One region of the Microbacterium sp. Root61 genome, then DNA from elsewhere that is predicted to be linked to it. Evidence: predicted binding sites of a transcription regulator. Region 1 holds the regulator's gene; the other holds the start of a gene.
The links. The regulator HspR, encoded in region 1, represses chaperone genes until heat shock. The targets are predictions, from matches to a motif close to AAGTTGAGTCNNNNNGACTCAACTT.
Positions count from the first base shown of each region.

Region 2: the regulator HspR is predicted to act here: its motif matches at 10,890-10,914, upstream of ASD65_RS05685 (ATP-dependent Clp protease ATP-binding subunit).

Region 1 covers NZ_LMGU01000001.1:2,846,895-2,862,340, forward strand. The annotation lists gene ASD65_RS13475 (MFS transporter) at 1-98, opposite strand, end outside; gene ASD65_RS13480 (sensor histidine kinase) at 300-2,042, shown strand; gene ASD65_RS13485 (response regulator transcription factor) at 2,030-2,680, shown strand; gene dnaK (molecular chaperone DnaK) at 2,849-4,714, shown strand; gene ASD65_RS13495 (nucleotide exchange factor GrpE) at 4,722-5,309, shown strand; gene ASD65_RS13500 (DnaJ C-terminal domain-containing protein) at 5,327-6,310, shown strand; gene ASD65_RS13505 (heat shock protein transcriptional repressor HspR) at 6,424-6,900, shown strand; gene ASD65_RS13510 (MFS transporter) at 7,028-8,608, shown strand; gene ASD65_RS13515 (ABC transporter ATP-binding protein) at 8,618-9,406, opposite strand; gene ASD65_RS13520 (FecCD family ABC transporter permease) at 9,403-10,476, opposite strand; gene ASD65_RS13525 (FecCD family ABC transporter permease) at 10,473-11,507, opposite strand; gene ASD65_RS13530 (ABC transporter substrate-binding protein) at 11,608-12,600, shown strand; gene ASD65_RS13535 (siderophore-interacting protein) at 12,603-13,460, shown strand; gene ASD65_RS13540 (MmcQ/YjbR family DNA-binding protein) at 13,532-13,942, shown strand; gene ASD65_RS13545 (GntR family transcriptional regulator) at 14,072-14,761, shown strand; gene ASD65_RS13550 (carbohydrate ABC transporter permease) at 14,758-15,446, shown strand, end outside.
Region 2 covers NZ_LMGU01000001.1:1,160,659-1,176,104, reverse strand. The annotation lists gene ASD65_RS05740 (intradiol ring-cleavage dioxygenase) at 1-573, opposite strand, end outside; gene ASD65_RS05735 (MFS transporter) at 636-1,841, opposite strand; gene nrdH (glutaredoxin-like protein NrdH) at 2,223-2,456, shown strand; gene nrdI (class Ib ribonucleoside-diphosphate reductase assembly flavoprotein NrdI) at 2,497-2,961, shown strand; gene nrdE (class 1b ribonucleoside-diphosphate reductase subunit alpha) at 2,943-5,099, shown strand; gene nrdF (class 1b ribonucleoside-diphosphate reductase subunit beta) at 5,131-6,108, shown strand; gene ASD65_RS05710 (hypothetical protein) at 6,772-7,272, opposite strand; gene ASD65_RS05705 (VOC family protein) at 7,346-7,717, opposite strand; gene ASD65_RS05700 (MarR family winged helix-turn-helix transcriptional regulator) at 7,887-8,318, shown strand; gene ASD65_RS05695 (DUF3817 domain-containing protein) at 8,407-8,874, shown strand; gene nhaA (Na+/H+ antiporter NhaA) at 8,943-10,802, shown strand; gene ASD65_RS05685 (ATP-dependent Clp protease ATP-binding subunit) at 10,930-13,503, shown strand; gene ASD65_RS05680 (AAA family ATPase) at 13,602-14,144, shown strand; gene ASD65_RS05675 (LLM class flavin-dependent oxidoreductase) at 14,199-14,984, shown strand; gene ASD65_RS05670 (LysR family transcriptional regulator) at 14,989-15,446, opposite strand, start outside.

The DNA of each region.
Region 1 (15,446 bases):
TGGAACATCGCACCGATCGGGCCGATCGCACCGGTGTTCACGGTGGGAGGCGGCGGAGCGATCTCGGGTTCGGACGCGGGACGGTCGGGCACAGACATGTTCGTCACGCTAGGGTCCTTCGGTGAACGGCGGGTTGCGCCAAGCCGGTGTGCCGCGACACTGCGACATGCGCTCAGGGTACATCGACCGCCCCGGCGCGACGCACTGGCGACGTGGGTCGCTAGTGTTCCCGGCCTCTGGGCGGCAGGGTGGAGAGAATGGCGGGAAGAGTCCCGCACCACCTGCCCGAACGGCCATCCATGCCTTACTCCGTCCGAGTGCGTTCCGCCCTGGCGCGATCCCTCAATCGCGCCCTGCTGGCGATCGGCATCTTCGCCGTGCTGCTGGGCCTCCTCGAGGTGGCGATCCTCCCGCTGACCGGACCCGGTGCGCCGCTGCTGATCATGCTTCCGATGATCTTCTGGGTCTACGCCGGTGCTGCGCTGCTGGCCTGGTCGCGACGCCCCAGCAATCGGATGGGTCTCCTCCTCCTGCTCGCCGGCATCGCCTTCTACCTGGGCAGCCTCAGCAACACGACCATCCCTGCCCTCCAGGCGGTCGGGGCCGTGTGCGCGACGCTCGTGCTGCCGGTGCTCGTGCACCTGCTGCTGGCGTTCCCGGCAGGTCGCCTGGAATCGCGCTCGACCCGCATCGTGGTCGCGGGGACCTACTTCGTCGCACTCGTGCTGGAGGCGCCCGTGTACCTCTGGGACCCGACCGGACCCTATCCTCCGTTCGCCGTCGCGGATGCTCCCGAGGCGCTCGCCCTCTCCGGACTGATCCAAGGCATCTGCGGGGCGATCATGATGACCGCGACCGCCGTCATCCTGATCCGCCGCATGGTGCGTGCCGATGCCACGCATCGCCGTGTGCTGATCCCGCTCTTCACCTACGGGATCTTCGCGCTCCTTTTCATTCCGTTCAGTGCTCTGGTGGTCGCTCGTCTCTTCGGCGGCGACGAGTACGTGCGGGGCTACCTGCAGTTCGCCGTCGTCGGGTTCGTGCCGATCGCCTTCGTTCTGGGAATCCTGCGTGGAGGGTTCGCCCGCACCGGAGAACTCGAAGAGCTCGGCACCTGGCTCGGCACGGCCGGATCCGCGCGCCAGCCGATCGAAGCCGCCCTCGCCCGAACACTCGGCGACCCGAGCCTCAAGCTCTACTTCCGCGCGGAGGACCGCAACGCCTACGTCGATGCCGAGGGGCGCGCGGCGGCGCCCAGCACGCGTGGCTGGCATGAGATCACCCTCGACGGCCGCACGATCGGGGCGATCGACTTCGATGCCGCGCTGCTCTCGGACTCCGAGCTCGTGCGAACAGCGAGCAACGTCGTCGCGATCGCGGTGGACCGCGACCGGCTCACCGCGCAGCTGCGGGCGTCGCAGCATGCGGTCCTGCGATCGCGCGAGCGGTTGGTGATGGCCGCCGACCAGGAGCGCCGCCGCATCGCGCGCGACCTGCACGACGGCCTGCAGGTGCAGCTGGTCATGCTCGCGCTCGAGGCCCAGCAGCTGGCGAATGCCGGCGAGGTCGGGAACCTCCCCGAACGCGCCACCAGCCTGCGCCTGGACATCGACGCGGCCGCCCGCGACCTGCGCAACTTCGTGCACGACCTGGTACCCGCAGCCCTGATCGAGCGCGGACTCTCCGCCGCAGCGGAGGATCTCGTCGATCGGATGCCGGTTCCCACGCGGCTCACCATCGGCATCACCGACGCGCGACTGGCCGAGTCCGTCGAGAGCACCGCGTTCTTCGTGCTGGCCGAGGCGCTGGCGAACGTCGTCAAGCACGCCGAAGCCGACTCGGTGCAAGTGGTCCTGGCGCGGTCGCAGGATACGTTGCGGCTGGAAGTGCGTGACGACGGCATCGGCGGGGCATCGGATGTCGCGGGCACCGGTATCCGCGGTCTGTCGGACCGCGTCGATGCGATGGGCGGGGTCCTGCACCTCTCCTCGCCCCGGGGAATAGGAACGAGTCTGACGATGGAGCTGCCGTGCGCGTTGTGATCTGCGAAGACGAAGCCCTGATCCGGCGCGGACTTGAGCTGGTGCTGCGCGACGGGGGCCACGATGTCATCGACACGGCCGCCGACGCGAGCGGACTGCTCGAGGCGGTGGCGAAGCTGCAGCCCGACCTGGTCGTGACCGACATCCGGATGCCGCCGACGCACACCGACGAGGGGCTCATCGCCGCACTCGAGGTGCGCAAGTCGTTCCCCGGGACGGGGGTCGTCGTGCTGTCCCAGCACGTGCAGCGGCGGTACGCCAAAGAGCTGCTCGCGCTCGGCACCGGCGGCGTCGGCTACCTGCTGAAGCAGCGCATCGCGGGTGTCGACAGTTTCCTCGCCGACCTCGTCCACGTCGCCGACGGGGGGACGGCCCTGGACCCCGAGGTCGTGGCCGTGATGGTCGGCCGTGCACGGCACTCCGAGCGCGCGATCGGCGAGCTCACACCGCGCCAGCAGGAGGTGCTCTCGCTCGTGGCGGAGGGGCGCAGCAATGCGAGCATCGCCGCCGCGCTCTTCCTCACCGAGAAGGCCGTGGTGCAGCACGTCTCCCGCATCTACGACGCTCTCGGCCTGACGCAGGATGCCGACGCGCACCGACGCGTGCAGGCCGTGGTGCAGTTCCTCAACCGCGCCTGAAATCGTTCACCTGAAACTTGAGTCGGTTCATATCAAGTTCATTTGACAGGTCGACGGGGCCTCGGGTAACCTTGAGTCATACCGGCTCAACCCTCGGTCGAGCCGATCCAGACTTCAGACAAACCTGGGCCGCGGCATCCGTCGTGGCCATCGAAAAGGAGAGAACACATGGCACGTGCTGTTGGAATCGACCTCGGTACGACGAACTCCGTCGTGGCCGTGCTCGAGGGCGGCGAGCCCAAGGTCATCGCGAACGCGGAAGGCTTCCGCACGACGCCGTCCGTCGTGGCCTTCACGAAGGATGGCGAGGTGCTGGTCGGTGAGACCGCCAAGCGCCAGGCCGTCACCAACGTCGACCGCACCGTCGCGAGCGTCAAGCGCCACATGGGCACGAACTGGACGTTCGACGTCGACACGAAGAAGTACACGCCGCAGGAGATCTCGGCGCGCATCCTCGGCAAGCTGAAGCACGACGCGGAGGAGTACCTCGGCGACGCAGTGACCGACGCGGTCATCACGGTCCCCGCCTACTTCAACGACGCCGAGCGTCAGGCCACCAAGGAAGCCGGTGAGATCGCGGGCCTCAACGTCCTGCGCATCATCAACGAGCCCACCGCCGCGGCCCTCGCATACGGCCTCGACAAGGGCAAGGAAGACGAGCTCATCCTGGTCTTCGACCTCGGTGGCGGAACGTTCGACGTCTCCCTCCTCGAGGTGGGCAAGGACGACGACTTCTCCACGATCCAGGTGCGCTCCACCGCCGGTGACAACCGCCTCGGTGGCGACGACTGGGACCAGCGCCTCGTCGAGTACTTCATCAAGCAGTTCAAGGACACCACCGGTGTCGATGTCTCGGGTGACAAGATCGCCCTCCAGCGCCTCAAGGAGGCCTCGGAGCAGGCGAAGAAGGAGCTCTCCAGCTCCGCGTCGACCAGCGTCAACCTGCCCTACCTCTCCCTGACGGAGAACGGACCGGTCTCGCTGTCCGAGACGATCACGCGCGCGAAGTTCGAGGACCTCACCAAGGACCTCCTGGACCGCACCAAGAAGCCGTTCGAGGATGTCATCCGCGAAGCCGGCATCAAGGTCGCCGACATCGACCACGTTGTGCTCGTGGGTGGTTCCACCCGCATGCCCGCCGTCGCCGAGCTCGTCAAGCAGGAGACCGGCAAGGACGCGAACAAGGGCGTCAACCCGGACGAGGTCGTCGCCGTCGGCGCCGCCCTGCAGGCCGGTGTGCTGCGCGGTGAGCGCAAGGACGTGCTGCTGATCGACGTCACCCCCCTGAGCCTCGGAATCGAGACCAAGGGTGGCATCATGACCAAGCTCATCGAGCGCAACACGGCCATCCCGACCAAGCGGAGCGAGACCTTCACGACCGCCGACGACAACCAGCCGTCGGTCGCGATCCAGGTCTTCCAGGGCGAGCGTGACTTCACGCGCGACAACAAGCCGCTCGGCACGTTCGAGCTGACCGGCATCGCGCCGGCGCCCCGCGGCATCCCGCAGGTCGAGGTCACCTTCGACATCGACGCGAACGGCATCGTGCACGTGTCCGCCAAGGACAAGGGCACCGGCAAGGAGCAGTCGATGACCATCACCGGCGGTTCGTCGCTGGCGAAGGAAGACATCGAGCGCATGGTGCGCGAGGCCGAGGAGCACGCAGCCGAGGACAAGAAGCGCCGTGAGTCGGCCGAGGTCCGCAACCAGGCCGAGACCCTCTCGTACTCGATCGACAAGCTGATCAAGGACAACGAGGACAAGCTGCCCGTGGACGTGAAGGAATCGGTCCAGGCCGATGTCGACGCGCTCAAGACGGCGCTGGCCGGCGATGACGACGACGCGGTCAAGGCCGCGTTCGACACGCTGAACCAGAGCCAGGGCAAGCTGGGCGAGGCCATCTACGCCGCATCCCAGTCTGCCGGCGAGCCCGGCGACCCGACGGTCACCGACCCGGGCAACGGCGAAGTGCCGAACCCTGAGGAAGATGTCATCGACGCCGAGGTCGTCGAGGACGAAGACGAGAAGAAGTAGGAAACTCATGACGGACAAGAACTTCGAAGAGCCCCACGGCGACGAGGTTCCGTCCGGTGACGAGGGGTCGGAGGCATTTGCCTCCGACCCCGCGTCGCAGGAGGAACTCACGATCGACGACATTCTGGGGACCACGCAGAACGCGGATGCCGCGGCGGAGGACGCCGTGCTGGCCGACCTCGAGTCGACCCTGCTCAACGACCTCAAGCGCCTGCAGGCCGAATACGCCAACTACCGTCGTCGCACGGAGGAGCAGCGACAGGTCGAGATCGAGCGCGCCAAGGGCGAGGCCGCAAAGGGCCTCATCCCGGTGCTGGATGACCTCGACCGCGCCGCGAAGCACGGTGACCTCGAGGACGGCACGCCGTTCTCCGTGATCGCCGAGAAGCTGCGCGCGCTCGCCGAGCGTCTCGGGGTCGTCGCCTACGGCGAGGCCGGCGAAGCGTTCGACCCGCAGCAGCACGAGGCGATCTTCCAGGCGCCGACTCCTGGTGTGACCGAATCGACGATCCTCGAGGTGGTCGAGACCGGGTATCGCCTCGGCTCCGTGGAGCTGCGGCCCGCGAAGGTCGTCGTCGCGGTTCCCGTCGACTGACGCCGGAAGGAGCACGCATGGCGAGTCAGGACTGGTTCGACAAGGACTTCTACAAGGTCCTCGGTGTTTCCAAGGGCGTCAGCGAGGCCGATCTCAAGAAGACGTACCGCAAGCTCGCGCGTAAGTACCACCCCGACTCCAACCACGGGGACGCGCAGGCCGAGGCCACGTTCAAGGAGATCAGCGAGGCCTACTCGGTGCTGTCCGATCCGGAGCAGCGAACCGAGTACGACCAGATCCGCGCGATGGGCTCGGGTGCACGCTTCACCTCCGGCGGCCAAGGCGCCGGCTTCGAGGATGTGTTCAGCAGGTTCGGGCAGGGGCGTGGCGCTCGCACGCAGAGCCCCGAGGACTTCGACGACATCTTCTCGATGTTCAATCAGGGCGGGAGCTTCGGCTCCGGTGGATTCGGCCAGACCAGCGGAGGATTCCGCGGGTACGGCGGACCGACGCGCGGCGCGGATGTCACCGCGCGCACGACGATCGACTTCATCACCGCCACGAAGGGCGAGACCATCACGCTGCAGGGCGAGGATGGCAAGCCCTTCAAGGTGAAGATCCCCGCGGGGGTCGCCGATGGCCAGAAGATCCGGCTGCGCGGTCGCGGGCGCCCGTCGCCCGACGGCGGCGAGAACGGCGACATCGTCGTGCAGATCACGGTGCGGCCGCATCCGGTGTTCACCCGTGACGGTCTCAACCTTCGGGTGACCGTCCCGGTGACCTTCACCGAGGCGGCGCTCGGCGCGACGATCGAGGTGCCCACGCTGGGTGCCGACCCGGTCAAGCTCCGGGTCGCTCCGGGGACGCCGTCCGGACGCGTGCTGCGCGTCAAAGGCCGCGGGGTGCAGACCACCAAGGGCACGGGCGACCTCCTCGCCGAGGTGCAGGTGGCTGTGCCGTCGCACCTGGACGACGAGGCCCGCGCGGCGCTCGAGCGGTTCCAGGAGCTCGAGCCCAAGGAGAATCCGCGCGCTGAGCTGATGACGAAGGCGCGGGGCTAGCAGTATGAGCAGGAACGCAGGAAGAGATCGCGGCCGGACCCCGGATTCGGGGACACCGGCGGCATCCTTCCTGCGTTCGTGCACGTTCGGACACGAAAGGACGGGTGGGACGAATGGCTGAGCACGATCAACTGGACGAGAACTCCCCGATCTTCGCGATCGCGGCGGCCGCGGAGCTCGCGGGTATGCACCCGCAGACGCTCCGTCAGTACGACCGGCTCGGACTGGTCGTCCCCGCCCGCACGCAGGGCGGATCGCGCCGGTACTCGCTGCGGCACGTGCAACAGCTGCGCGAGGTGGGGCGCCTGTCGAACGACGGGATGAGCCTGCCCGCGATCGCGCGCATCCTCGAGCTCGAAGAGCATGTGCGCGAGCTGCGCTTCCGGGTGCGCGACCTCGAGGCGCGCGTGCAGGCCGAGCTCGAGAACCGGCCCGGGGCCCGCGTGTTCGCAGCCGAATCCAGCGGCGCCGTCGTCTCCCTCCGCCACGGCACGCGCCTGCGGCGCACCCGCGACGTCGTCCTCTGGCGTCCGCGCCACTCGCTCTCCGCGGGTGAGGATGCCGCGACCGAGACCGACCCGGACGACTGACTCCGCGGCATCCGCTCCTTCGGCGCGCGTGCCGACACGGATGACCCACCCGGCCGTCGGGCCGTACGGGCACAGACAGCGACGCACGGGGTCTTTTCTCGCGACGACGCATGTGGTTCAGTGAGCCATGAGCAATGGTGCGCCCGAAGTCGTGCCCTTCAACGGCAGACTGGCGATCCTCCTCGCGATGGCGATGTTCGTCCTCGTCGTGGACACGTCACTGATGAACGTCTCCATCTCGGCGGTCGTCCACGACATCGGCACGACCGCCAGCGGAGTGCAGGGCGCGATCGCGCTCGAGGCGCTCGTCTCCGCCGCGTTCATCCTCATCGGCGGCAAGACCGGTGACCTCATCGGGCGCAAGCTCGCCTACATCCTGGGACTCCTCGCGTACGCGGTGGGCGCGATCGCGATGACGCTCGCGCAGAATCTGACGTCGATCATCGTGTTCTGGGCGATCATCGGCGGAATCGGAGCGTCGCTGCTGCTGCCCGCGATGCAGTCGCTCATCCACGGCAACTTCGAGGGTGCGCAACAGAAGCGCGTCTATGCGCTGGTCGGGGCATCCGCCGCCATCGCGGCCGCGGTCGGTCCCCTTCTCGGCGGCTTCATCACCACCTTCCTCTCGTGGCGCGTGGGCTTTCTGCTGGAGGCGGTGATCATCGCCGTGGTCCTCGCGGGGATCGGCCTCGTGAAGGACGTGAAGTACACCGGTTCCCGCGTCGTGGACTGGGTGGGTGCCGCGCTGTCGGTCGTCGGCATGGGCGGCATCGTCCTCGGCATCCTGGTGTGGCAGGAAGGCGGCGGATACGTCGGCCTGCTCATCGGCCTGGGGGTCGCGGCGCTGCTCGGGCTGGCGTGGTGGCTGCGCAGCCGCAAGCGTCGGGCGAAGGCGACCCTGATCGACCCCGACCTCTTCCGTTCCAAGGTGTTCCAGTCGGGCGTGAGCGGTCAGCTGCTGCAGCAGATCGCGCTCGGCGGCACGATGATCGTGCTCCCGCTGTACCTGCAGATGGTGCTCGGGTACAACGCCCTGCTGGCCGGCCTGTCGATCGCTCCGCTCTCCCTCAGCATGTTCTTCGTCGCGATCCTGGCGGGCCGGCGCGGAAAGGGGCGTGCGGCCAACATCATCCTGCTCGGGTTCATCCTGCTGGTCGTCGGGCTCGTCATCCTCCTCCCGATCGTGCCCCGCGCCGACTCGGGCTGGTGGCTGACCATTCCGCTGATCATCGCCGGAGCGGGGCTCGGTCTGCTCGTGTCGCAGCTGAACAACTACACGCTCTCGCCGATCTCGAACGAGCGGGTCAGTGAGGCGGCCGGCGTCAACTCCGCCGCCGGCTCGTTCGGGCTCTCCTTCGGTCTCGCCTTCGCGGGCGCGATCATGCTCGCCACGCTCGCGTTCACCTTCACGGCCCGCGCCGAGGCGAGCACGGTCCTCAGCCCCGCCGAACAGCAGACGGTCGCGGTGGCCCTCGAAGAGGACGCGCAGCTGATGTCGACCACCCAGCTGGAGGATGTCGTTGCCGGACAGCCCGAAGATGTCCAGGACGAGATCATCGCGATCAACGAGCAGTCGCGGCCGCTGGCACTTCAGATCGCCCTCTTCATCCCGATCCTCGCCGGGCTCGTGGGCATCGGAAACGCACTGCGGATGCGGCGACTGCCGGATCCGGCGCCGTCGGACTCCGCGGAAACCACCCTCGGCTGAACGCCGGGGCTACCGGAGCCGCGCACGCGGGGCGATCGTCGGCGTGCCGTCGGCCGGGTCGGGGAACACGCGGGCATCGATGTCGAACACGTCGCGCATCAGCGCGTCGGTGAGGATGTCGCCGGGTACACCCTGCGCCTGGATCTCTCCGTCCCGCATCACCACGAGCCGGTCGCTGTAGCGTGCCGCAAGGCTCAGGTCGTGCAGCACCATGAGCACGGTGCGCCCCTGGTCGCTGGACAGCCCGCGCACCGTCTCGAGGATCCCGACCGAGTGCGAGATGTCGAGGTGTGTCGTGGGCTCGTCCAGCAGCATCAGCGGCGTCTCCTGCGCGAGGCACATCGCGATCCAGGCGCGCTGGCGCTGTCCGCCCGAGAGCTCGTCCAATGGGCGGGTGGCGAAGGAGGCGACGTCCATCGTCTGCATCGCCTGCAGCACGATCGACTCGTCGTGCGCGGTCCACTGCCGGTACCAGCGCTGGTGCGGCTGTCGACCGCGCGCCACCAGGTCGGCAACCGTCAGGCCGTCGGGTGCGACCGCCGATTGCGGCAGCATCGACAGACGCACGGCCAGTTCGCGCGGGGTGAGGGACGTCAAGGGGATGCCGTCGAGTTCGATCGTTCCCGCCATCGGCCTGGACAGTCCGGCGATCGCCCGCAGCAGCGTGGACTTGCCGCTGCCGTTCGGCCCGATGATCGTGGTGACCCGGCCGCGCTCGATCTGGAGATCGGCCGAGGCGACGATCACGTGACGGCCGTAGCCGATGCGCAGACCGGTGGCGTTCAGAGCAGCGCTCATGCGCTCGTCCTCCTGACGTAGTGGAACAGCAAGGCGATGAGAACGGGCCCGCCGACCAAGGATGTGATCACACCGACGGGCAGCTCGACGGGAAGCCAGCGGGTGGACAGGTCGGCGGTGGAGACCAGCAGCGCGCCGAACAGTCCGGCGGCGAACACGGGCGGACCGTCGGTGCCGAACAGGCGCAAGGCGACCTGCGGTGCAACGAACGCGACGAACCCGATCGGACCGACGACGGCGGTCGCGAACGACACGAGCGCGACGGCCACGAGGAGGAGCGCCGCCTGGGCCGGTCCGGTGCGCGTGCCGATCGCGCGTGCGACCTCCGGTCCGAGGCGCAGCGTCGCGACCGGCCGGGCGAGCGCCGCGATGGCGACCAGCGCCGTGACGCACACGATTCCGACGAATGCGACGTCGCTCCATGTCGCCCCGACGATCGACCCGGTGAGCCAGCGGGTCGCCACCGCGGCGTCCTCGAGCTCTGCGCGCAGCAGCATCCATTCGGTGAGCGCCGCAGCCAGCGCCGTCACTCCGATGCCCGTCAGCACCAGACGCAATGGATCCAGGCCGCGCCGCCAGGACAGGCCGACGATGAGCGCCGTCACCGCGAGCCCGCCGATGAGAGCGGCGATCGGAACCGCGACGGATGCAGCGACCCCGACGAGTGGGCTCGTGATCACCGCGACCGCGGCCACGCCGGCACCTGCGCTGACGCCGAGGATGTCGGGGCTCGCGAGGGGGTTGCGGGTCAATGACTGGGTGATGCCGCCGGCGGCGCCGAACGCGAACCCCACCAGCGCCGCGAGGAGTGCGCGAGTCAGCCGCTTGCCGGTGATCAGGGTCTCCACCTTGTCACCGACGCCGGTCAGGGCCGCCCACACGCGATCGAGAGACAGGCCGATCGTGCCGGTGGTGACCGCCACGATGAGCACGATGAGAAGGGCGATGCACACGAAGGCGCCGATGAGGAGATAGCGCGGGCGCAGCACGCCGGATCCCGGGCCGACGGCCCACCCCGGCCGCCCGGGAACGATCGCGGGCTGCACCGGCCACAGGGCGCGCGCCGTCACAGTCTCACCAGCTTGGGTCGCGCGACGATGGCGATGAGCACGGGTGCGCCGACGACGGCCAGCACGAATCCGACGGGGAGCTCGCCGGACGGCACCGCCACGCGGCCGACGACGTCGGCCAGCAGCAGGAGCACTGCTCCGACGAGGGCTGCGAGCGGGATGAGCCAGGTGTAGCGCGGGCCGGTGGCGCCGCGCACGGCATAGGGGGCGACGAGCCCGAGGAAGGCGATCGGCCCGCACGCGGCGGTGGCGGCCGCGGCGAGGACGGTGATGCCGAGCACTCCGACGATGCGGATCCCGGCGACTCGGTTGCCGAGACTGCGGGCGACGTCGTCGCCCAGCCCGAGAGCAGTGACGCCCGGACCGTTCGATACGGCGAGCACCAGACCCACCGCGATGAGCGCCAGGATGAACGGCATCGCCTCGGGCGGCCGGCCGGCGAGGGACCCGACCGCCCAATGGCGCAGCACGTCGAGTGTCTGCTTGTCCAGCAGCACGACCGCTGTGGTCGCCGACGCCAGCAGCGCACCCAGGGCGGCCCCGGTGAGGGCGAGTGTGACGGGAGTGCCTCGCGCACGACCCGACCACGCGATGGCGACCACGATGGCGGTGGCAGCGAACGCGCCGACGAGCGCCGCGAGCACCGTCGCGAGTGCGGAATCGACGCCGAACGCGAAGGTCAGCATGACGACCCCGAACGCGGCTCCGGCGTTCACCCCGAACAGGCCCGGTTCGGCCAACGGGTTGCGGGTGTGGCCCTGCATGAGCGCGCCTGCGGCGCCGAGAGCGAGTCCGACGGCGAGTCCGAGGATCGTGCGGGGCAGGCGTTGAGTGCGGATGACGGTGGCTTCGGGGGAGATCGCGTCGGCGAACAGGGCGCCCCACACTTCGGCCGGCGGGATGCGGTTCGACCCGACGAGGAGGCTGGCCGCGGTCGCGACGATCAACGCGAGGGACACGATCGCGAGCGCGAGAAGGGGCCGCGCGGCGCCGGCGGCGGGGTGTGACGCGGTCGACTTGACGGGCCTCATTTAGGTAAGGCTATGCTAACTGTGCTCGGCTGTGCCAATCGAGCGACAGCCTCGCGCGGACGCAATGAAACAACCAGTACACGACATCGGAGTGACCTTCATGCCTGACAATCGCTTGCTCTCCCGCGGTGGACGCCGCCCCTGGATCGCCGCCGTCGCGGCAGCCGCCGTGGCCTTCGCACTCGCCGGATGCGCCGGCCAGGCCCCCGTGGCGGAGGAGACCAGCAGCGCGCCGACCGTCGACATCGACGCGGACTTCTTCTTCCAGGAGGGCGACATCCCCGCCGATCCCGAGCGTGTCGTGGTGCTGTGGCGCACCGGCTCCTCGCTCGCCGAGCTCGGTGTCGTGCCGGTCGGTGCTCTGGAGGGCGAGCTGTCCGAGAACGAGCTCACGCCCGAGCAGTTCGCCCCGGTGTCCGACGTTCCCGTGGTCGGCACCTACGAAGGCGTCGACATCGAGAAGATCATCGAGCTGGACCCCGACCTGATCATCGGCATGGACAACGGGGGATTGAGCATCGACTACGAAGAGCTCGCGGAGCTCTTCCCCGTGGCGATCCTCTCCATCGCCGAGCCCACGGACGTGTGGCGCAACTACGAGACGGTGGCTCAATTGGTCGGCAAGAGCGCCGACTTCACCACGCAGCACGAAGCGCTGACCGAACGACTCGATGCGCTGAACGCCGAGTACGGCGATGAGCTCGGCGCGACGCAGTCGACGATCCTGGGCGGCCTCGAGGGCCAGATCTGGGTCGACACGAGCAAGTCGCTCGCCTATGACCGGCTGACGGCGGCGGGCTTCGGCTACAACCCCGCGTACACCGACAACCCGGAGCGGTACGTGGAGGAACTCACCCGCGAGAACATCCCGACCCTGGCAGATCAGGACATCATCTTCTTCGACGCCGAGCTCGACGGCAGCACCCCCGCTGACGTGCAGGCCATCCTCGACGAGCCCGCCTTCCAGGAGCTCCCGGCCGTCGTCGCCGGGCACCTGTATCCGATCCGCGGCGCCACGGTCTACACGTTCACCGCGGCGAACCTGCAGGTCGACGATCTCGCCGCTGCGGCGAAGGCCTTCACGGGACGCTGACGATGGGTGAGGAATCCACGACTCCGCCGCGGGCGGAGCTGCGCAATTGGCCGATCCGCATCCGCGAGCTCGATCTGGTGCATCGTGAACACGTCACGCCCCGGATGCTCCGGCTGACGCTCGGCGGGGCGAACCATGTCGGGTTCGAGAGTCATATCGCGGACGAACACGTCAAGTTGATCTTCCCCGACGAGACGGGAGATCTCCGGGTGCCGACGCAGGACGGCGACGTCCTCGCCTGGCCGCGCCCGAACCCGACGACGCGGGACTACACCGTGCGCCGGTACGACTCCGAGCGGGGAGAGGTCGACCTCGACTTCGTCGTCCACAAGGGCGGACTGGCGTCGGACTGGGCGGAAAACGCTCCGCTCGGCTCGAAGATCTGGGTGGCAGGGCCACCACGCGGCGTGTTCATCCCCGATGCGTTCACCTGGCAGGCATACCTCGGGGACGAGACCGCCCTGCCTGCGATCGCGCGTCGGCTGGCCGAGCTGCCTCGGCACATCGAGGGGGTCGCGGTCATCGAGGTGCAGGACGTCGCCGAGCAGCAGCCGCTGGACCCGCCGCCCGGTTTCGCGGTCACCTGGCTGCACCGTGGCTCGGCGGCGCCGGGAACGACATCGCTGCTCGCAGACGCCGCGGGGCGGATCTCCATTCCCCGCGACGGGCGCTCGTACGTGTGGTTCGCGGGAGAGAGCGGATCGATCAAACCCCTGCGGGCATGGGCGAAGGGAGCGGGGCTCGGCAAGCACGAGTTCGACTTCGTCGGCTATTGGAAACGCGGCGCAGTGGGAGATGAGGAAGACCACCACCACGGGGTCGTGCACGCCCTCAAGCACCTTCTCCGCCTCGATCACTGACCGCGGCGCGCGACCCCTCACCGACACGGTGGGGGGTCGCTTCATGTCCGGGACCGGTGGATGATGTCGGCATGGCGACGATCGAGGATGTGCGCGCGATCGCCCTCGCTCTTCCGGAGACGTTCGAGAAGATCGAGGGTCATCGCGGCGGCGCGAGCTGGCGGGTGAAGGACGGCCTGTTCGTGTGGGAGCGCGGACCCGGCGCCACCGACCTGCGTCAGCTCGATGCCCTCGGCCGCTCGTGGCCCGAGGGCCCGGTGGTCGGCGTGCGGACCGATGGCGCAGAAGGCAAGGAGGCACTGCTCGGCACCTTCCCGGATCTGTTCTTCACGATCCCGCACTTCGACGGATACCCCGCCGTGCTCGTCATCCTCGAATCGATCGAGGTCGAGCACCTGCGCGAGGTCATCACGGACGCCTGGCTGGTGAAGGCGCCGCGCCGCCTCGCGAAGGAGTGGCTCGCGCAGCACGGCGACTCCTGACGCCCCGGGGTCGGCTGTTTTCCCTGCCGTGTCGCGCCGGATCGCTTCGGCGCGCGTTGCCGACGATTTGACGTTCCTCATGGGTATCGGTTAACTGTATTTCGTTAACGGAACACAAAGGAGTGCAAAATGGTGCCGATGCTACCCGCCCGCGCCCCGGCGCTGGGCGACCAGCTCGCTGCGGTCCTGCGCGACCTGATCGTCCGCCGCCAACTCCAGCCGGGCACGCACCTGGTCGAAGACGCGCTCGCCGCCGAGTACGACGTCAGCCGTGGTCCCGTCCGTGACGCACTCCGCCAGCTGGAATCGCAGGGTCTCGTCGAATCGCGCCGCCGCGGCTTCTTCGTGATCGGTCTCAGCCAGGACGACATCAACGATCTGTACGAGCTCCGCGAGTCGATCGAGCTCGTCGCTGTGACCCGCGCGATCTCCCAGGTCTCGGACCTGCAGATGCGCGAAGGACGCGACATCGTCGCCGAGATGATCGCCTGTGCAGACCGCGCCGATGCGGCAGGCTTCGCCGCGGCGGACATGCGCTTCCACGCGCTGCTCTATCGCGCCGGGGGGAATCGTCGCCTCCTCGATGTGTGGGACGCGTACGAGCCCGTTTTCGCCAGCCTCATGCAGCTCACTGTCGAAGAGGATGTCGACCTGCATCCGTCCGCTCACGATCACGGGCAGCTCCTCGATCTGATCGAGGAGGGCGATGCCGACAAGCTTCGTGCCGAGATGAGCGACCACCTGGACGGCGCCCGCGCGCGGATGGGTCGCGCCGTGCATGCGCTCATCCAGGACGAGTCCGGCGAGGTCGCGTCGTGACCGGTGTTGCAGAACTGACGCGACCTGTCGAGACGGTGCCCGTCGAGCCGGAGGCGCCGCGCAGGCGTCGCCGTTTCGTCGGCGTCGCCCAGTCGAAGGTCCTCCTCGTCCTCGCGATCCCGGCGCTGCTGTTCTACGGGTTCGCCGTCGTCGTTCCGGCGATCCGTGGTGGCGTGCTCGCCTTCACCAACTGGGACGGGCTCTCCCAGACGTACGACTTCATCGGCATCCAGAACTTCGTCCGGATCTTCACCACGGACAGTTCACTCGATGCACTCCGGATGACCCTCGTCTTCGCGCTGGCAGTGACGGTGCTGCAGAACCTCTTCGGGCTCCTCCTCGCCCTCGGGGTGAACAGCGGCTTGAAGTCGCAGAACTTCTTGCGTGTGCTGTTCTTCGCGCCCGTCGTGATCACGCCGGTCGTGGTGTCGTACCTGTGGAAGTTCCTGCTCACGCCCGACGGCGCGGTAAACACGGTGCTCGCGGCGATCGGGCTGGGCGACATCGCGCCCAGCTGGCTCGGCGACCCGTTCTGGGCAGCGACCTCGGTCGTCATGATGATCGTCTGGCAGCACGCCGGGTTCTCGATGGTCATCTACCTCGCTGGATTGCAGTCCATCCCGCCCGAACTCAACGAGGCGGCGGCCGTGGACGGCGCGGGAGCGTGGCGCCGGTTCTGGTCGGT
Region 2 (15,446 bases), 1.7 Mb from region 1:
CTGCACGCCGCGCAGGTAGTTCTCGTCCTCCACGCCTTGGCTGTACAGCGAGTAGTTGCCATCGCGGTCGCAATGCCAGAGGTACACACCTTTACCTGCGAGGGCCCGCCCGGTCGCGGCATCCCGCACGGTGAGGGCGATCGTCAGCGGAATCCCCGCGGCGACGGTCGTGGACGACCCGAAGCTGGAGCGGATGTCCGCGCGCACGATGCCCGAGTCATCGAGCACGTTGACGCCGTTGGAGCCGTCGGCCGGGTACGGTCCGCCGGTCTCGTCCGGAACCTCTGCGAGGGGTTCGGATGCCGAAGCCGACGCCGACGCCGAGCCGGTGGGAGTGGGAGTGGCGTTGGGGGTGGCCGAGGCATCCGTCGTCGGATTGACGCCGCACGCGGCCAGCAGCGAGGTGAGCGCGACGCCGCCGAAGATTCCGAGCGCGCGGCGACGGTTGATCATCGTCCGTACGTCGTAGACGAGTCCGCGGTCGTCCTCGTCGATGACGGTGCCGTCGGCGTTGATCCACTGCGGGTCCAGGGGAGCCGTGGTGCGGTCCGGGGTGTTGTGATCCTGGGTCATGCGCCCTACTGAACCACCGGTCGCTGTGCGCCGTCGATGAGCGGACTATGCGCTCCCGAAGCTCAGCGGGGCAGATGCACCGGCTCGGTGTCGGGCAGCGGGCTCGGGTCGCGGTGGCGCAGGTCGGGGAAGCCGCGCACGAACACGATCGCGACGATGAGCCCGAGCACGCAGAACGCGGCGGCGGCGAAGTAGGCGCCCTGCGGGCCCACTCCGTCGATCAGGAACCCCGCGACGGCGGAGCCTGCGGCTGCGCCGATCAGCTGTCCGGTGCCGACCCAGCCGTAGGCCTCGGCCGTCTCGCTGAACTTCACGCTCGCGGAGGTCATCGCGAAGATGACCGCGAGCGCCGGGGCGACGCCGATGCCGGCCAGCAGCAGCGTGCCGCCGAGCCACCAGACGTTCAGCGAGAACATGGTCAGAGTGAGCCCGATCGCGACGATCGCGAGGCGGCGTGCCATCGCCCACGGGCCGATCGGGGTATGCCCGAAGGTCAGCCCGCCGGCGAGGCTGCCGAGCGAGAAGACCGCGAGCACGAGGCCGGCCTCCAGGCCGCCGTGCGAGAAGGTCGCGACCACGCCGGCCTCGACCGCGCCGAACGAGCCGACCAGCAGGAACCCGATCGCGGTGGCGAGCATCACGGGCGGCTTGGTGAGCACCTTGCCGAGCCCGCGGCGGCTGCGCGGGATGCGCACGCGTCCGACCTCGGGGGAGAGGATGAACCACGCGCCGCCGCCGATGAGGATGACGACGATCACGAGCAGCGCAGGGACCGTGCCGGCCTGGGTCGCCACGAAGGTGATCAGGACCGGTGCGAGGATCCAGATGATCTCCTGGAGCGAGGCGTCCAGTGAATACAGCGGCGTGAGCTGCCGCGAGTTGACCATCTTCGGGTAGATCGTGCGGACCGCGGACTGCACGGGAGGGGTGGAGAGGCCGACGAGGGCGCCGACCGCCATGGCGTACGGCACCGGCATCGGCACGAGCGCGAGGGTGGTGAGCGAGGCGGCGCAGATCACCAGGGTGATGGTGAGCACGCGTCGCATGCCCCACACGCCCATCCAGCGGCTGGTGAGCGGGCCGGCGATGGCCTGCCCGACCGAGGTCGCGGCCAGGACGAGGCCGGCGGCCCCGTACGAGCCGGTGACGTGCTCGATGTGCAGCAGGATCGCGAGGCTCGTCATGCCGTTGGGGAATCGCGCCGTCAGCTGGGCGGCGATGACGCGGCCGACACCTGGCGTGCGCAGTAGTTCTCGGTAGCCTGCCACCCCTCAACGGTAGTGCCGACGACCCTCCGGCACGATGACGATCGTGGGGTCGTCGCGACACGCCGCGACACGCCGAAGCGCAGTTTCCACAGGCTGGGGGATGTCGGAACCCCCCTTTAGCGTCGTGCCTGTGGATGGATGTGGCCGCGGCATCCGATTCTCCCGTCTTTCAGCGCTTTTCCAGGTTCCGAATCCGAGCCCGTCCTGTGGATGAATCGGTGGACAACCTGTGTTGTACCTGAGGAGAACGGTGGATAATCACATGGATGTAACTACTACCCCTTGTGGTGCTAACGAATGTCGGTACCCATATGTAGTATTGAACTCCCGGTGGGGGGCCTACCGGGTTAGAGCTAGAAGAAGTGAGGGGAGACGGGTCTTATGACGATCACGGTCTACACCAAGCCCTCTTGTGTCCAGTGCACGGCGACCTATCGCGCGCTGGATTCCAAGGGAATCGAATACGAGATCCAGGATCTCTCGCAGGACCCCGCGGCCCTCGAACAGGTCAAGGCGCTGGGCTACCTTCAGGCGCCCGTCGTGATCACGGACGAGGACCACTGGTCCGGCTTCCGCCCCGACAAGATCGACGAGCTGGCCAGCCGCCTGGCCTGATTCCGATCAGCTCAGGGACGTCGCCATGAGCCTCGCCGCCATGCACGCGAACGCAGGGCGAGAATCGGAAGCTCGTCCCTCGACATCGACTGCTCCGCTGCTGGTGTACTTCTCCAGCGTGTCGGGCAACACGGCACGCTTCATCGAGAAGCTCGGGAAGCGTGCCGTGCGGATCCCGCTCCGTTCGAGCGAACCTCCCTTGCGGATAGATGAGCCGTACGTGCTCATCACTCCGACCTACGGAGGCGGCGAAGGCCGCGGCGTCGAACGGGGAGCGGTCCCCAAGCAGGTCATCCGATTCCTCAACGACGAGCGAAATCGTCGCCTGCTGCGTGGAGTGATCTCCACGGGAAACACCAACTTCGGCGAGTCATTCGGACTCGCCGGCGACATCATCAGCCGCAAGTGCCACGTGCCGCACTTGTATCGGCTTGAAGTTTTCGGCACGCCGGAAGACGTAGATCGCGTGAGCGAAGGATTGGAACGATGGTGGAAACTGCACTGACTCAGGCGCAATTCAAGACCGAGTCGCGGTTCGAGGGCATGGACTATCACGCCCTCAACGCGATGCTCAACCTGTACGACGCCGACGGCAAGATCCAGTTCGACGCCGACAAGCGTGCCGCGCGGGAGTACTTCCTGCAGCACGTCAACCAGAACACGGTGTTCTTCCACTCGCTCAAGGAGCGCCTGGACTACCTGGTCGAGAAGGAGTACTACGAGCCCGAGATGCTCGCGAAGTACCCGCTCGAGTTCATCCAGAAGATCAACGACTTCGCCTACGGCAAGAAGTTCCGGTTCGAGACCTTCCTCGGCGCGTTCAAGTACTACACGAGCTACACGCTGAAGACGTTCGACGGAAAGCGCTACCTGGAGCGGTTCGAGGACCGCGTCGTGATGACGGCGCTCGCGCTGGCGGACGGCGACCAGGAGCTCGCCATGCAGCTGGTCGACGAGATCATCTCCGGTCGCTTCCAGCCGGCCACGCCGACGTTCCTGAACACCGGCAAGGCGCAGCGCGGCGAGCTGGTCTCCTGCTTCCTGCTGCGCATCGAAGACAACATGGAGTCGATCTCCCGCGGCATCAACTCGTCGCTGCAGCTGTCCAAGCGCGGCGGCGGCGTCGCGCTGCTGCTCTCGAACATCCGCGAGGCGGGTGCGCCGATCAAGCAGATCGAGAACCAGTCCAGCGGCATCATCCCCGTGATGAAGCTCCTCGAAGACAGCTTCAGCTACGCCAACCAGCTCGGCGCACGTCAGGGCGCGGGCGCGGTGTACCTGCAGGCGCACCACCCCGACATCCTGCGCTTCCTCGACACCAAGCGCGAGAACGCCGACGAGAAGATCCGCATCAAGACGCTCTCGCTCGGTGTCGTCATCCCCGACATCACCTTCGAGCTCGCCAAGAACGACGAGGACATGTACCTGTTCTCGCCGTACGACGTCGAGAAGGTCTACGGAGTGCCGTTCGGCGACATCTCCGTCACCGAGAAGTACCGCGAGATGGTCGATGACGCGCGCATCAAGAAGACCAAGATCAACGCCCGCGAGTTCTTCCAGACGTTGGCCGAGATCCAGTTCGAGTCGGGCTACCCGTACATCATGTTCGAGGACACGGTGAACGCGGCCAACCCGATCAAGGGTCGGATCAACATGTCCAACCTGTGCTCGGAGATCCTCCAGGTCAACACGCCGACCACGTACAACGAGGACCTCTCCTACGCCGAGATCGGCAAGGACATCTCGTGCAACCTCGGCTCGATGAACATCGCCCTGGCGATGGACGGCGGCAACCTCGGCTCCACGGTCGAGACGGCGATCCGTGCGCTGACCGCGGTCAGCGACCAGAGCCACATCGCCTCGGTCCGCTCGATCGAGGACGGCAACGACCGTTCGCACGCGATCGGCCTCGGGCAGATGAACCTGCACGGCTACCTGGCGCGCGAGCACGTCTACTACGGCTCCGAAGAGGGCCTGGACTTCACGAACATCTACTTCTACACGGTGTTGTTCCACGCGCTGCGCGCGTCGAACAACATCGCGAAGGACCGCGGTGAGTCCTTCGACGGGTTCGCCGACTCGACGTACGCGTCGGGCACGTTCTTCGACAAGTACATCGAGCAGGCCTGGGTTCCGCAGACGGCCAAGGTCGTCGAGATGTTCGCCGGCATCCCGATCCCCACGCAGGAGGACTGGGTGGCGCTGAAGGCCAGCATCCAGGAGCACGGGATCTACAACCAGAACCTGCAGGCGGTGCCCCCGACCGGCTCGATCTCGTACATCAACAACTCGACGAGCTCGATCCACCCGATCGCGTCGAAGATCGAGATCCGCAAGGAAGGCAAGCTCGGCCGCGTCTACTACCCGGCGCCGTTCATGACGAACGACAACCTGGAGTACTACCAGGACGCGTACGAGATCGGCTACGAGAAGGTCATCGACACGTACGCCGCGGCCACGCAGCACGTCGACCAGGGCCTGTCGCTGACGCTGTTCTTCAAGGACACCGCGTCGACCCGCGACATCAACAAGGCGCAGATCTACGCATGGCGCAAGGGCATCAAGACGATCTACTACATCCGCCTGCGGCAGATGGCGCTCGAGGGCACGGACATGTCCGAGTGCGTCTCGTGCATGCTCTGATCGCCACACCAGAATCGAAGACGGAAGAGTCATGACCCCCGAAAAGCTCAAGCTTGTCGACCACGTGCAGGCGATCAACTGGAACCGCATCCAGGACGACAAGGACCTCGAGGTCTGGAACCGCTTGGTGAACAACTTCTGGCTGCCCGAGAAGGTGCCGCTGTCCAACGACATCCAGTCGTGGAACACGCTGACCCCCGACGAGCAGACGCTGACGATGCGCGTGTTCACCGGACTCACGCTCCTGGACACGATCCAGGGCACCGTCGGCGCCGTCTCGCTCATCCCGGACGCGATCACGCCGCACGAAGAGGCGGTGTACACGAACATCGCGTTCATGGAGTCGGTGCACGCCAAGAGCTACTCGTCGATCTTCTCGACGCTGTGCTCGACGAAGGAGATCGACGAGGCCTTCCGCTGGTCGGTCGAGAACCCGAACCTTCAGAAGAAGGCTCAGATCGTCATGGAGTACTACCAGGGCGACAGCCCGCTCAAGCGCAAGGTCGCCTCGACCCTGCTGGAGAGCTTCCTGTTTTACTCCGGGTTCTACCTGCCGATGCACTGGTCGTCTCGGGCGAAGCTCACGAACACGGCCGACCTGATCCGCCTCATCATCCGTGACGAGGCCGTGCACGGGTACTACATCGGGTACAAGTTCCAGAAGGGCCTCGAGCGCGTCACCGAGGCCGAGCGCGAGGAGATCAAGGACTACACGTTCTCGCTCCTGTACGAGCTCTACGACAACGAGGTGCAGTACACGCAGGACCTTTACGACGGCGTCGGCCTGACCGAGGACGTCAAGAAGTTCCTGCACTACAACGCCAACAAGGCGCTGATGAACCTGGGCTACGAGGCCATGTTCCCGGCATCCGTCACCAACGTGAACCCGGCCATCCTGTCGGCGCTCTCGCCCAACGCGGACGAGAACCACGACTTCTTCTCGGGCTCCGGCTCGTCGTACGTCATCGGCAAGGCCGAGGCCACCGAAGACGAGGACTGGGACTTCTAGAGTCCCGGATCAAGCCCGGCCCGTAAAACGGCTGCTGAGAGGCCCGGACCCGCAGGATTCTGCGGGTCCGGGCCTCTTTTCGTGCCTTCTCCTCGACGGGCTCGCCGTCTTTCGGGCCGCAGCATCCGGTGTCCTGTGGGCTTGGGGCGTATTCGGTCCGTTGGGGCGTGATGCTTGCGCCCCAACGGACGGATCGCGCCCCAATCTCCGGGTGGGGGCCGTTCGACGGCGGAGGCCCACACCCATCCGCCGTCGTTCGGGCCGCAGCATCCGCTGCCCTGTGGGCTTGGGGCGTATTCGGCCCGTTGGGGCGTGATTCTTGCGCCCCAACGGACGGATCGCGCCCCACACTGCGAGAATCGGATGGATGGTGAAGTCGGACGGATGCTGTGGCCGGGGTCCATTCGTCGTGGTGACACCGGATGCTCTGTCCCCCGAAGAGGGGACAGACACCCCTCTTGCGGAGCACGTATCCTTGACTTAGCTCCCGCAGCTCATGAGTCATCGCTTTCCCCAGAAGTGAGTCGAACCCCACCCCCATCGGGTTCGCGCCGATTCATGCGGTGAGCACGAGGCCCTCTCGAGTCGACCGCCCCCCAGCGAGTGACTCGAGAGGGCCCCACTTTTTCATGGGCCTTCTCGAGCGTGCCGGTCGTCGGGTGGTCAGACGGTGGCCACCGCGCGATTCGCGGCGCGGGCGCGCACGTGGGCTGCGATCCACTCGATCACGAGCCACAGCCAGCCGCCGATCCAGACGAGTCCGGCGGCGAGGCTGATCACGGTCGAGATGTCGCCCAGCGCGACGTTGCCGGGCGCGCCCACGATGTACATGAACGCCGATCCCCAGTCCTGATCGCCGCCGTCGACCATGAAGAATGCGCCGACGAGAACCCCGCCCGCGCTCAGCCAGGAGGCGAGCAGCGCGCGCCGTCGTACGGTCGGCGCCCGCAGAACCCCGCGCGGCCGCAGCAGCCCGTTCGCCGCGATGACCACCTGCAGCGCGTAGCCGACTGCCAGCCCGGGAGAGACGATCACCAGGATGAGCGCGAGCCACCCCATCCACGTGAACTTGATCACGACTGCGAGCAGCGGCAGCACGATCAGCGCGATGCCGGCCCAGAAGGCGGCGCGGTCAGGGGCGGAGCGGGTCGCGCTGTCGGTCATCCTTCGAGTGTGGCAGAGCACGCAGAGAGCGGCGCAGGGCGGATGTCGCGGCATCCGCCCTGCGCAGAACTGCTCAGTCGCGCACGGGGAGCTCCTGCAGGGTCCATGTGTTGCCGTCGGGGTCGTCGAACGTGACGAAGCGGCCCCACGCCTGATCGTCGACCCCGGCCGCCTCGACACCGAGGCCGCGAAGGTGGGCGAGCGCCTCATCGGCGTTCGGGACCACGACCTGGATGGTGTTCTGCTGCCCGGGCTCGAGATCGACGCCGAGGCCCTCGCCGAAAGCGATCGAGCACGCGGATCCCGGCGGGGTCAGCTGCACGAACCGCAGTCCCTCGAACGGCACTTGGTCGTGGTCGAGGTGGAACCCGATCTTCACGTAGAAGTCGCGCGCGCGGTCGACATCCGTCACCGGTACGAAGATGAGTTCGATCTTCCAGTCCATGGTGTCCTCCTAATCGCGGGGCGTGGCCGCCCACGGAACCAGGGTAGAAGCGAATGCGGGCGCATTGTGTCCGCAATCGAGAATCCGTGTCGGCCCAGCGCGAATCCGCGTGAGGCGGGGAAGCGGTTAACATGGAGGGCTGAACGCAGCATCGAGCAGGGGAGATGGCATGGCCGGCGAACGACCTCCGTTCAGCCCCGTGATCGCGCTGCTGACCGTGTCGGCGGTCTGGGATGCGCAGCTGAACACGCTGCTGCGCCGCGTCGGGCTGACCACGCGCAAGTACGCGCTCCTCGCGCACATCGAGGCCACCCCCGGCATCTCGTTCAGCGAGCTGGCGAGGCGCTCGCAGATCACCGTGCAGACCGCGCACACGGCCGTCCGGTCTCTCGCGGACGAAGGCATGGTGACGGATGCCACGGCCCACGCCGGTGCGGCCTCCGACCTGCGCGTCACCGACCGCGGCACCGCCGCGCTCCGCGAGGCCGATGCGCGCCTCGGCGACCTGGACCGCACATTCGGCGTGGGCGCACCCGCGCTCACGAAGGCGCTCGAGGGGCTGCACGAGGAGCCGTTCGAAGGAAACCCTCAGGATCGTTGACCTCCTTCAACTAGACTGAAGGTTGTCGTCGCCGCGTCTCTGAAGCGGCATCCCGAGACATCTATCTGCGCCCTCCTCGAGGAGTCCCGTGTTCCGCACGCCCCTGTCCCTGTTCCGCACCCTGGCGATCGCCGAGGCGATCACCTGGACGCTGCTGATCGCCGCGCTCATCACGCGTGCCGTCACCGACATCTCCGTCGTCGTGACGATCGCCGGCGGCATCCACGGCTTCATCTTCCTGTCGTACGGCGCGACCGCGATCCTCGTCGCGATGAACCAGCGCTGGGGCGTATGGCCGGCGGTCGTCGCGATCGCCAGCGCGATCATCCCCTACGCGACCATTCCCACCGAGCTCTGGCTGCACCGCTCGCACCGACTCGAGGGTGCCTGGCGCCTCGAGCAGACCGATGACCCCCGTGACGCCGTCTGGTACGACAAGTGGATGCGCTGGTTCCTGCACCGTCCCTGGGCGCTGGGCCTGCTCATCGCGGTCGCGATCGTCGCGCTGTTCGTGGTGCTGCTCATCCTCGGTCCTCCGGGTGGCAGCCGCTCTTAGCGGGTGCGGCGGTGTGACGATCTCGTGACATCCGCCCACAGCGCGGATTCCCGCGCCAGTATGGAGGCGTGAGTCGGCCCTCCCTCCTTTCCGAGCGTGCCGAGCCGGCGCGCGCCCCCGCGTCGAAGCGCAAGAAGAAGCATCCGTCCGGGGACCGCCTCTCGGCCGCGCTGATGCTGATCGCCGTCGCGATCGCGATGGTGTGGGCGAATCTGCCGGACGGCGGCGGCTACGAGGCGTTCTGGGGGATGCCGGTCGGCCTGTCGATCGGCGACTTCTCGGTGTCGTTCACGCTGCATCAGCTCGTGAACGACGCGCTGATGACGCTGTTCTTCTTCCTCGTCGGGCTCGAGGTCAAGCGCGAACTGACGATCGGGGAGCTGACGGACCGTTCGCGCGCGATCGTGCCGATCGTCGCCGCGGTGGCGGGCCTCATCGTGCCCGCCGCGATCTTCGTCCTGTTCGCCCTCTCCACGCCCGAGGTCGACGCGTGGGGCGTGGTGATCTCCACCGACACCGCATTCCTCCTCGGCGCGCTGGCGCTCATCGGGCCGAAGTTCCCGGCGCGACTGCGCACCTTCCTGCTCACCCTCGCCGTCGTCGACGATGTCGGCGCACTCCTGGTGATCGGCGTCTTCTACAGCAGCGGCTTGAGCCTGGTGCCGTTCCTCGCCGCGGTGGTGCTGATGGTCGCCATCGGGTTCGTCCGATTCCTCCCGGCTGGCCGCGGCCTGAGCTACGCGCTGCTCGGCGCTGCGCTGTGGGTGGCGGTGCTCCTGGCCGGCATCCACCCCACGCTCGCCGGTGTCGCGGTGGCGCTGCTCATCCCGGTGTTCTCGCCCCGTCGCACCGATGTGGAGCGCACCGCCGTGCTCTCCCAGGCCTTCCGAGAGTCCCCGAATCCCGCCTACGCCGCCGCGGTGACCCGGAGCCTGCGCGACTCGCTGTCGATCAACGAGCGGGTCGACGCCGCGTGGCGTCCGTACGTCGCCTACGGCGTGCTGCCGATCTTCGCGCTCGCGAATGCCGGCGTACATCTCAGCGCCGAGACGCTGCGGGATGCCGTGACCTCGCCCATCGCGTGGGGCATCGTCGTCGCGCTCGTGGTCGGCAAGTTCGTCGGCATCACCGGCGCGACACTGCTCCTGCGGGTGCTCGGCAAGGGGCAGCTCGCGCCGGGGCTCGGGCTGCACCGCATCGCCGGGGGAGCCGCGCTGTCGGGTATCGGCTTCACCATCGCCCTGTTCATCGTGCCGATCGCGATCACCGACCCCGCGACGCAGAACATCGCGCGGGTAGCGGTGCTCGCGGCATCCGTCATCGCATTCCTGGCGGGATGGGCGATCCTCTCGATCGGCGATCGGATCCGGCCGCCGGAGCCGGTCGGGGCCACTCTGGCGCGACCGATCGACCCCGAACGGGACCACTTCAAGGGCCGTCCCGCCGCGAAGTACACGATCGTCGAGTACGGCGACTTCGAGTGCCCGTTCTGCAGCCGCGCCACCGGGTCGGTCGACGCGGTGATCGAGCACTTCGGCGACGAGGTGCTGTGGGTCTGGCGGCACCTGCCACTGGATCAGCCGCATCCGCACGCGCAGGCCGCTGCGCAGGCCGCCGAGGCCGCGGCGCTGCAGGGGCACTTCTTCGAGATGGCGCAGATGCTGTTCACGCACCAGGACCACCTCGAGCCGGCCGATCTCTGCGGGTACGCCGACGCGCTCGGGCTGGATGCCGACCGGTTCGCCGAGGACTTCTCCGCGCCCGCCGTGCTGCGACGCATCCAGGACGACCGCTGGGACGCCGAGGTGATGGACCTGCAATCGACGCCCACCTTCTTCGTGAACGGGCGTCGCCATGTCGGGCCGTACGACTCGGCGAGCCTCATCCGGGCACTTCAGGCACAGGTGGGGGAGGCGCGCCACCGCTGAATCCGGGGTGCGCGACACTGCTGCGCGAAACCGGGAATAGTCTCCACGTCTGGTCGTTGAAGTTGATACGACAATGCTCAAGTTCTAAAGTTGAGCTATCAGGACTCAAGTTTCATGGAGGCCATACATGCCTGAAGACTTCACCCCGCAGGACGGGGCAGAGAACAACGGAAGCCCGTTCGACGACTTCATCGCGCGCTACCTCGCCGGCGAGCGCGCCCGCGAAGAGCGCTCCATCGACCTCAGTCGCTTCCTGAGCGCGCGCACGCAGAACATCCTGCAGGAGGCCGGGCAGTTCGCACTGCGCCGCGGCCAGCGCGAGCTCGACGCGTTGCACGTGCTGCGCGTCATCGTCGAGGAAGAGCCCGCCCGCGACGCCGTGCGTCGCATCGGCGTGGACCCGGGAACCATCGCCCGTGCCGCCGAGGAGCGCCTTCCCGCGCCGACACCGGGCACCGCCGTCGACGCCGCGATGATCGCGCCGTCGGTGCAGCGCGCCCTGTTCCACGCGTACCAGGTCGCCCGAGCGTCTGGTTCGACCTACGTCGACCCCGAGCACCTCTTCTTCGCGCTCGTCATCGGACAGGACGCCCCGGCGGGTCAGGTGCTGGCGCGCGCCGGCGTGACCGCCGAAGCCCTCACCCAGGGCATGCGCGAGACCGTCGCGGCCGGTGGCGTCACCACGCAGCCGGCGGAGACGGATGCCGCGGCATCCGAGACCCCGATGCTCGACAAGTTCGGCACCGACCTCACCGAACTCGCCCGCAACGGCGAGCTCGACCCCGTCATCGGCCGTGCCGACGAGATCGAGCAGACGATCGAGATCCTCAGCCGTCGCACCAAGAACAACCCGGTGCTGATCGGCGAGGCGGGCGTGGGCAAGACCGCGATCGTCGAAGGCCTGGCCCAGGCGATCGTCGACGGCGCCGTGCCCGAGCAGCTGCGCGACAAGCGCGTCATCGGACTGGACCTCCCGGCCATGCTCGCCGGCACCCGCTATCGCGGCGACTTCGAAGAGCGGCTGACCGCGACGATGGACGAGATCTCCGCCCACAAGGGCGAGGTCATCGTGTTCATCGACGAGGTGCACACGGTCGTGGGCGCCGGTGGCGGTGGCGAGGGGGCGATGGATGCCGGAAACATCCTCAAGCCCCGTCTCGCGCGCGGCGACCTGCACCTGGTCGGCGCGACCACGCTCAAGGAGTACCGCGTCATCGAGAAGGACCCGGCGCTGGAGCGTCGCTTCCAGCCCGTCCGGGTGGGGGAGCCGTCGCTCGAGGACGCCGTGCTGATCCTGCGCGGACTCCAGCCTGCGTACGAGGCGCACCACGCGATCACCTACACCGACGAGGCACTGCGGGCTGCGGTGGAGCTCTCCGACCGGTACCTGCCGGACCGGGTGCTGCCCGACAAGGCGATCGACCTCATCGACCAGGCCGGCGCGCGACTGCGGCTCCGGCTCGGCGTGCAGGTCGACGTGAGCGCGCTGATGGCGCGTCTGGCCGAACTGGAGGCAGACAAGAACGCCGCCGTCTCCGCCGAGCACTACGAGGAGGCGTCCCGCATCCGCGATGCGATCGCCGAGGTGCAGGCACGCATCGAGGAGGCGACCACGCGCGGCGCGGTGACCGACACCGGCGCTGTCGTCGATGAGGCGCAGATCGCCGCGGTGATCAGCCGGGCCACCGGCATCCCCGTCAACCGTCTCACCGAGACCGAGCGCGAGCGTCTGGCCACCCTCGAGGACGAACTGCACGGTCGGGTGATCGGACAGGAGGACGCGGTCACCGCTGTCGCCAAGGCCGTGCGTCGCAACCGCACGGGCATGGGCGACGCGCACCGCCCCGTCGGCTCGTTCCTCTTCCTCGGTCCGACCGGTGTCGGCAAGACCGAGCTGGCCAAGGCCCTCGCGGGGTCGCTGTTCGACGACGACACCGCGGTGATCCGTTTCGACATGAGCGAGTTCGGCGAGCGGCACACCGTCTCGCGGCTCGTCGGTGCCCCTCCGGGATACGTCGGCTACGACGAGGCCGGTCAGCTCACCGAGCGCGTCCGCCGCAACCCGTACTCGATCGTGCTGTTCGACGAGATCGAGAAGGCGCACCCCGACGTGTTCAACCTGCTGCTGCAGGTGCTGGATGACGGACGCCTGACCGATGGGCAGGGCCGCACTGTCGACTTCCGCAACACGGTGATCGTGATGACCTCGAACCTCGGTTCGGAATTCCTCGCGTCGCGCTCCGGCGCCATCGGCTTCATCGCCGACGGCGGCGGCGCGACCGGATTCGGCAGCGAGAAGGACCTCCGCGACCGCGTCATGGGCAAGCTCCGTGAGGCGATGCGTCCCGAGTTCCTGAACCGCATCGACGAGATCGTGCTGTTCCGCAAACTCGACAAGGAGCAGCTGCGCCTGATCGTGCGTCTGCTGCTCGGCGCCACCGAGAAGCGGCTCGCCAAGCGCGAGGTGACCATCACTGTGACGGATGCCGCCGTTGCCTGGCTCGCCGAGCACGGATACGAGCCCGAGTACGGTGCCCGCCCGCTGCGTCGCCTGATCCAGCGAGAAGTCGACGACCGCATCGCCGAACTGTTCGTCGACGGACGTCTCGTCGACGGTGGCGCGGTGACGGTGGATGCCGCGAACGACGAGCTCATCGTCGCGACGGCCGCTGCCGAGGTCATGGCACAGCTGGCCGCGTAACGACTGTTCCCGAACGCCCGGATTCCACGGAATCCGGGCGTTCGGCGTTGCCGCGGGCCTTCGCCCGGGGTGCGCACGGGCGTTGTAGGGTCCAGAAGGTGACGGCATCCATCCTCATCCTCACCGGCCCTCCGGGCGCCGGGAAGTCCACGGTCTCCGGTCGACTGGCCGCAGCACGGGATCGGGCCGTGCACCTGCACACCGACGACTTCTACGGGTTCATCGCGGCGGGCTACATCCCGCCGTACCTGGCCGAGGCGGATACCCAGAACCACACGGTGATGGAGGTCGCCTTGGGCGCGGCCTTCGCCTACGCCGACGGCGGCTTCGACGTCGTGGTCGACGGCATCGTCGGACCGTGGATGCTGGACCACTGTCGTCGCCGGGCCGCGGCACATCCCGATATCGCGGTGCACTACGTGGTGCTCCGGCCATCCCGGGAGACGACGCTCGGTCGAGCGCAGGCGCGATCGGCACCGGATGCGCTTGTCGAACGCGAGCCCATCCTCGGGATGTGGGACGCCTTCGCGCAGCTGGACGACCTGGAGACGCACGTGCTTGACACCTCGGAGCTGAGTGTGGACGACACGGTCGAGGCCGTCGAGGCGATCCTCGGGTCGGGGCGGCTCGCGCTCGTGTGAATCCCGACGCCGCGGCGTTTCCAACGGCCGCCGTGGATGGTGCATGCTCGGAGCATGACTGTGCGCAGAGGCAATGTGTCGATCGGAATCGCGGGGGCGCTCGGCGCCGACGCCGCCCGGATCATCGCTCCCGCGGTGGAGCAGGCGGGCTTCCACGCGCTGTGGGTCAATGACACGCCCGGCGCGGATTCGCTCGAGGTGCTCGCTGCCGCCGCCGCTATCACGACTTCGCTCGTGCTCGCCACAGGGGTGATTCCGCTGGATCGCCGACCGGCGGACGATGTCGCCGCCGCGGTCGCGCAGCGCGGGCTGCCGAGCGAACGGCTCGTGCTGGGCGTCGGCGCCGGGGGAGCCCGGGTCGGGGCGCTCGCCCTCGTCGAGGAGGGCGTCCGCACGCTGCAGGACCGCACGGGTGCCCGGGTGTTCGTCGGAGCTCTCGGCCCGCGGATGCGGCGGCTTGCGGTCGACCACGCGGACGGCGTGCTGCTGAGCTGGCTTTCGCCGGCGGCCGCGGCCGAGCAGGCGCGCGAGTCCGGCGATGCCGAGGTCGCGCTGTACGCGCGGACGGCGCTGGACCCTGCCGCGGTGGCGCGACGCGATGAGGAGGCCCATCGCTACGCCGGCTACCCGGCCTACGCTGCGAATTTCGCCCGGCTGGCGCTGGATCCGCTCGACACGCTCCTTCCACTTCCCGGCGATGCCGGGATCGGTCCCGGCGTCGCCGCCTACGCGGCCGTCGTCGACGATCTGGTCCTGCGCGCGATCACCCCTGCCGACACGGTCGAGGAGTATCTGCGCTTCATCGAGCAGGCCCGCGTGGCGCTCGCTGTGACGGGCTGACGGATCAGCCTGCTGCGACGGGCTGCTCCACCCGCGCAGCGTCCTCATCCGCCAGGATGTCGAGCAGTCGCGGCGCGAGCGTCGTCGCGTTCGTCAGGACCGCGGAGACGATCCAGGGCGGCGCAGCCGGCAACGGAAGCGCCACGAGTCCCGAGGCTTCGGGCTTCTGGGCGACGTGCTGGGGCACGAGAGCGATCCCGAGTCCGCGCTGCACGAGGTCGATGAGGGTGTGCACGTCGTCGACGCTGAATCCGACCTGTCGATGGATTCCGTGGGAGGCGAGCGCCGCATCGTTGAGGCTGCGCACGCCCCACGACGGCCGGAAATCGATGAAGTCGCGATCGCGCAGATCCGACCATTCCGCAACGGTGCGGGCGGCCAGCGGGTCATCCGGGAGCACGAGGAGGCGGAGTTGTCGTCGACCGAGCTCGACGGACGACACTGCGCTCGGGGTGTCGGCGG